DNA from 2 places in the Planococcus sp. S3-L1 genome. Region 2 is predicted to be linked to the other one. Evidence: riboswitches for the same ligand, from Rfam matches in the RefSeq annotation. Region 2 holds a riboswitch; the other holds the start of a gene.

Region 1 (3,278 bases), on a different contig from region 2:
TTGGATATTGATTATTTTAAGCAAGTTAACGATACATATGGTCACCAAATAGGTGATGCAGTATTGCAGGAATTAGCGTGGCATCTAGAAACGAAAGTTGGCACGGCCGATATTGTAGCACGTCTCGGAGGAGAAGAGTTCGTCGTCGTGATGCCAGACTTAGGAATTGAAGAAGGCTTAGCTATGGCTGACTCTTTGTGTAAGCACATAGAAGCTGCTGACTGGATGCATGTACCCATCACGGTAAGTATCGGTGTCGCCATTTATGCGCCTGGAGACGAAGTAGGAAGCTTGCTCTCTAGAGCGGATGGTTTTCTATACAAAGCAAAAGCTAATGGAAGAAATTGTGTCTTCGGCAATGAATAAAGAACTACCTTTAACATCCGTCTTTAAAAACGGATGTTTATTTATTGGGAAAAATAGGGAACTGGACTCATTGCAACCATTCGTTTACCAGCTATACTTAGCGTACAAAATATCTTTGCCTCTGGAGGTCTTATGGAAAAAGAGAATCGGTTATTGGGGGAACGCGTGTCGTTAGATAAAGAATTGATCGCACAATTGATTCATGAGGAAGTCAATACCAATCTTCAGGCTGAGCAGTTGCAAATGAATAAAGATTTTATCGAAGTCGTCAATAGAATCCGAATCGATTTTGTGGATTTAATTGGACAATCCATTAGCAATAGCTGCGACATTCAAGGAGTTTATGCGAATATTCAACGGTGGGGAGAAAAAACAGGTAATTTTTTTCTCGAAAACAATCGATCATTAGAAGACGCACTTGTAGAAGTTTCTCTGTTCCGAAAACACATTGGAACAGTCATCAAAACAGAAGCCGTTCACAAAAAAGTTGCCATTCAAGTCGTTTTTGATATTATGGAAACCTTTCATTCGTTACTGGATTATGCAGCTGTTTCCTATACAGAAGCCTACACAGTTTCATATCGACGAAAATTGGCATGCGCAAGAAAAGAATTTCTTGAACTTTCCTCACCCGTTGTCCCGGTCAGTGATCAGATTGCCGTTTTACCACTAGTGGGTAGCATTGAAATAGACCGAGCTCGTTATATACTGGAGAAAACCTTACTAGCAACAAATCAACTAAAAATTACGGTATTGATTGTAGATTTGTCAGGTGTCGTGAGAGTCGACTCAATCGTTGCAGAACAAATTATTAAAATCATTCAGTCGCTAAAGCTTGTAGGTATACGCTCGGTTCTCACGGGAATTCGTCCAGAAATTGCAGCGATGCTTGTTGGTATTGGCGTCGATTTAAAAGACATTGAAATTGGTGGCAGCCTGAAACGTGTCTTACATCAGATGAATGTCACTTAATTAAAAAAACGCTGAAGTTCCTAGACTTCAGCGTTTTTTTTAGTTAGTCAATTTGTCACTGCTTCTGAATGCAGACTGGGTAAAGACTTGTGTAACGTCAGGGTTTCTTCATCAGTCAGTGCAATCATTGGCAACCGAACGCCGCCAGTCGGAACACCTGTCATGTGCAGTGCTGCTTTAACTGGAGATGGATTTGGCGCAGCGAACAATGCTTTCATTGTTGGCAATAACCGTCTATGAATAGTTGCTGCTGTTTTCACATCACCTGTTTTAAAACTCGTAATCATGTCTTGCAGATCGTTGCCGATAATATGTGCAGCAACCGAAACGATGCCCGCACCACCGATAGACAGCATCGGTAAAGTCAGACTGTCATCGCCGCTATAGACAGTAAAAGATTCAGCTGTGTGTTCAATAATTTCTGAAGCAGCATCCAAATCACCGCTCGCTTCTTTAATAGAAACGATATTGTTAATTTGAGACAAGCGGATGACGGTTTCTGGAAGCAAGTTAACGACGCTACGTCCTGGAATGTTATAGAGCATGACAGGTAGATGAGTCGACTCCGCAATGGCTTGGAAATGTTGGAACATGCCTTCTTGTGAAGGTTTATTGTAATAAGGCGTAACTAGCATAATGCCATCTACGCCGACTTTCTCTGCTTGTTGAGTCAAAGAAATCGATGCCCGCGTATTGTTCGAGCCGGTTCCTGCGATGACCGGAATCCGTCCAGCAACAGTGTTGACGGTAAACTGGAACAATTCTACTTTTTCCTCTATCGATAAAGTTGGCGATTCGCCTGTGGTTCCTGCGACGACAAGGCCGTCAGATCCATTAGCAATCAAGTGCTCGATTAAGTTTTGCGTTGCCGGAAAATCAATTTCCTCGTATTGGTCGAATGGTGTTACCATTGCTGTAATTACTTGGCCGAAATTCATACAGAACACACCCTTTTCTAATTTTTTTCGAAGCTTAGAGGTGAGAGGCCCGTCAGGAACAAACAAAAAAGCAGCAACAGGAGGTCCTGTTGCTGCAGTAGAAACAATGTTTACCATTTGCTCCTGTGCATCAGATAGCCCTCCATATAGTTTCCTATATGACAGTCCTGCATTTATTAAATGCAGACCCAGCGCACGGAAATGTGAGATCTCCGCCACTTCGGCAAATCCCCCTTTCGGCAAACGTCAACGGATCTCATCATCCTCGTTTTGCGTACTAATGGTTTTTGCGCCTCTATCCTACTCTTGTAAAAACAAGAGCAAGAAATATTGAATTAGCTGTACTATAACAAATGTTTCTATTAATTGCAAGATGAAGAACGTAAAAAATTATAACCGAGGAGAGATAGAATGAGTGAGCAAGCCTATGACCAACTGCTAGCCATTGCAACAACAGGAAACCAGCAAGGATTTAATGCCTCTTTGCATCATAATCGTTATGAGCCTACACCTTACGATTTACTCGACAAATTGTTTGAGCATTATAGCCTGTCTCCTGAAGATTGTATCGTTGATGTTGGCTGTGGAAAAGGGCGCTTGAATTTTTATGTGCATCATTTTTTTGGTGTAAAAAGTGTAGGCATCGAAATGAATCCGACATTTTACACAGAAGCCCTCGAAAATAAAAAACAGTACGCGAAAAAGCACAAAGGTGCAGAGTTTCACATTAACTTTTGTAATTGCTTAGCTCAGAAATACCCAGTTACAGCAGACGATACCGTATTCTATTTCTTTAACCCTTTTTCAGTGGCGATATTCATCGCATTTGTGAATAAAATTTTAGCTTCAGTCGAAAAATCTCCACGGACGGTAGACATGATTTTGTTTTTTGCCTCTCAAGATTACAGTGATTATCTGGAAGCTAACGGAGTTTTTCAGCTAATAGAAGAAATTCAATTGTCGGATTTCCATAAAGATCCGCGCGAACGATTTTTAATTTAT
Region 2 (3,278 bases):
TGAAGAACACACGGATTTAATTATTTGCTTATCACATCTTGGCATTAAAGAAGACGAGTTATTGGTGGATCTTTGTCCACAAATCAATATTATTTTGGGGGCACATACGCATCATGTTTTTCATGAAGGCAAATGGCAAGGGAACACTTTGCTAGGTGCTGCAGGAAAATTCGGTTTTTACGTTGGTCATATTGCTGTAGCAGAAGCATTTGAAAAAACCACTGCGCAACTCGTTGAAGTGTCTCGGTTACGCGAAGAACAAGAAGGATTTGATGAACTGCTAATCGAGCAGGGAAAAATACAAATGAACGAGTTAGTTTTTCATAGCGACAAGACGCTAAAAGCAAAGTGGTTTAAAGATTCAGAGCTGGCAACTTTGTTTGGACAAGCGCTGATTGAATTTACAGAAGCCGATTGTGCGTTATTTAATGCCGGAATATTTATGGAAGATATGGCAAAAGGTGCGATGACTCGCTACAACTTTCATCAAATGTTGCCTCATCCAATCAACCCTTGTCTTGTCGAGCTAAGCGGAGCAGAGTTAAAGGAGATTTATTTGCAGTCTTTGAACTCAGAATGGCCACAGCTCGAGTTAAAAGGAATGGGATTCCGCGGCGCGGTATTTGGCAAGATGATTCATTTGAATATGGAAATTATGAATCACCGGTTTTATATCAATGGGCAACTAGCAGTGCACGATCAAACTTACCGGTTGGTTACGTTAGACATGTTAACGTTTGGCTACTTTTTCCCAAGCTTAAAAAGAGCGGCTAAGACATATTTTATGCCAGAGTTTCTGCGTGATGTGTTTAGCGAGTATTTTCATAGCAAAGCCTTGAAGTAGAAGGCCTATTCGGAATATAAACGCAGTTGATTTTATGGTGATTTTGGGCTATGCTAATAAAGAAATATATATTGGTGGGTAGAGGCTGCAGGACTGATCAGTAAGATGCGCGAGTTTGACCGCGTTGAACGCATCTGAAAGGAAGTTTTGCCGAAATCGATTTTCTAGGTCTAAGAAGATGGATTGGGGTCATTCTAAATAAGAATGTCACTGTCATTTGAGCAACAGCTTAAATGGGGAGCTACAGGGTTGTTTGATGTTCTAATGCACAGACGAATTGTAGAAGGCTGACTTTATCCAATTGGAGAGGTCGGCTTTTTTTATCTCATTTTTCACCCATCAAAAATTAGGAGGAGTTTTTATGGAGAATACAATTTTTTCGATTTTGCCGCCGATTATTGCAATCGTTATGGTACTTTTAACGCGTCGTGTGCTATTGTCGCTAGGTACCGGTATTGTAGCAGCAGCTGTAATATTGACATGGTTTGCACCACTTGATGCCTTACAAGAGCTTGTAACATCATTTACGATTATTTTTTGGAATGAAGGTTTCAATGCTTATAACGTCTTTATCATTCTTTTCTTGTTGTTGCTTGGCATTATTACAGCATTCGTTAGTTTATCAGGAGGCAGTCATGCTTTCGCTGAATGGGCTTCCACACGTATCAAGTCGCGAAGAGGGGCGAAGGTTCTGACAGTAGTTCTTGGAATTGTGATCTTCATCGATGACTATTTCAATGCTTTAGCTGTAGGACAAGTTGCACGTCCAATTACTGATCGTTACAAAGTGTCACGCGCTAAGCTCGCATACTTTATCGATTCGACTGCTGCGCCTGTTTGTGTCGTTTCTCCCGTATCAAGTTGGGGAGCTGCAATTATTGGGATTATTGCGACGATTTTAGCAGGACAAACTTTTGTTGAATATTCCGCATTAGAAGCTTTCTTATGGATGGCACCGATGAACTTTTATGTAGTCGCTTCTCTAGCTATTGTCTTTTTTGTTGCTATTCGTGATGTTGATTTTGGTGAAATGAAAAAACATGAAGTGCTTGCGATTACGGAAGGTCAACTTTTTGATCCTAACAAAACCATTCCAGGTGAAATGAAAGAAGATTTTCCAACTCATTCACATGGACATGTGAGAGATTTATTACTACCAATTTTATTGTTGATCGTTGGTACAGTAGGAGCAATGATTTGGACGGGCTATCAGAACGCAGATCAAGTATTTGATATTTGGTTGATTTTTGAAAATACGGATGTGCCAGCTTCCTTATTAACAGGTGGTGTGCTAGGCGCATTAACGTCCATTATCTTATACGTTATGCAAATGAAAAAGAACGAAACAGCTAATGTGGGCTGGATTGGCAAAGGCATTTGGGCAGGTATCAAATCAATGATGGGTGCAGTGCTAATTTTGATTTTTGCTTGGTCGCTGACTTCTTTGATCGGGTTACTTGAAACGGGTGCATATTTAGCAGGCGTTGTGTCTGAAGGCAATGTTCCGACAGCTATTCTTCCCGTTTTACTGTTTGTGTTAGCGGGTGTTATGGCTTTTTCTACAGGAACATCGTGGGGGTCTTTCGGTATTTTATTACCGATTGCCGGTACAATTATGATTGAGGCTGACCCATCCTTATTATTGCCAGCGTTATCAGCAGTGTTAGCAGGAGCGGTTTTTGGTGATCATTGTTCACCGATTTCCGATACGACGATCTTGTCTTCGACAGGAGCGGGAAGCAATCATATGGACCATGTCTTAACTCAGATACCGTATGCGTTAACCGCTGCAGGTATTGCTGCAATTGGGTACATTGTCATAGGTTTCACTGGTTCGCTATTGATTTCGTTAGGCGTAGTCTTAGCCGTGTTAGCCGTTCTCTTTGTTGTCTGGTCACAACGAACAACTATTATTGAAAAACAACAAAATATATAATGAAATCAAGGCAGAGAAGCTATTTCTCTGTCTTTTTACTTTTGCTGCAATAGTTTTTTCGAATTATATTGTGAAATCGTCTTTACATTAAAGCGCTCTCTCGGTATACTATTTTTAGATTAGTTAATAATCTGAAAACAAACAAAATTCCTATTTTTATGTAAATAGAATGGGAATACAGAGGGGGAAGAGTGATGGAACGTTCGCAATGGGGTACACGTGCCGGCTTTATCATGGCAGCTGTCGGCTCTGCAGTAGGTTTAGGTAACATTTGGCGTTTTCCGTATGTTGCCTTTGAAAATGGTGGGGGTGCCTTTTTCATACCATATCTATTTGCATTATTAACTGCCGGTATACCAATTTTAATCCTTGAATTTACGATTGGTCATAAGTACCGAGGTTCTGCACCATTATCATTCTTTAGAATGGGTGGTAAAAAACTAGAATGGCTTGGTTGGTGGGCAGTATTTGTGTCCTTCATTATATCTGTGTACTATG

Evidence for each region. Region 2 has a riboswitch for lysine ahead of QMF37_RS10230 (Na+/H+ antiporter NhaC family protein). Riboswitches for the same ligand answer to the same signal wherever they lie in the genome.
Region 1: another riboswitch for lysine. It lies ahead of dapA (4-hydroxy-tetrahydrodipicolinate synthase); the one in region 2 lies ahead of QMF37_RS10230 (Na+/H+ antiporter NhaC family protein).

The regions. Positions count from the first base shown of each region.
Region 1 covers NZ_JASISN010000001.1:9,634-12,911, forward strand. The annotation lists gene QMF37_RS00065 (GGDEF domain-containing protein) at 1-366, shown strand, start outside; gene QMF37_RS00070 (STAS domain-containing protein) at 499-1,338, shown strand; gene dapA (4-hydroxy-tetrahydrodipicolinate synthase) at 1,386-2,276, opposite strand; lysine riboswitch at 2,404-2,582, opposite strand; gene QMF37_RS00080 (class I SAM-dependent methyltransferase) at 2,688-3,278, shown strand, end outside.
Region 2 covers NZ_JASISN010000009.1:35,344-38,621, reverse strand. The annotation lists gene QMF37_RS10235 (bifunctional metallophosphatase/5'-nucleotidase) at 1-844, shown strand, start outside; lysine riboswitch at 916-1,096, shown strand; gene QMF37_RS10230 (Na+/H+ antiporter NhaC family protein) at 1,206-2,780, shown strand; gene QMF37_RS10225 (sodium-dependent transporter) at 2,975-3,278, shown strand, end outside.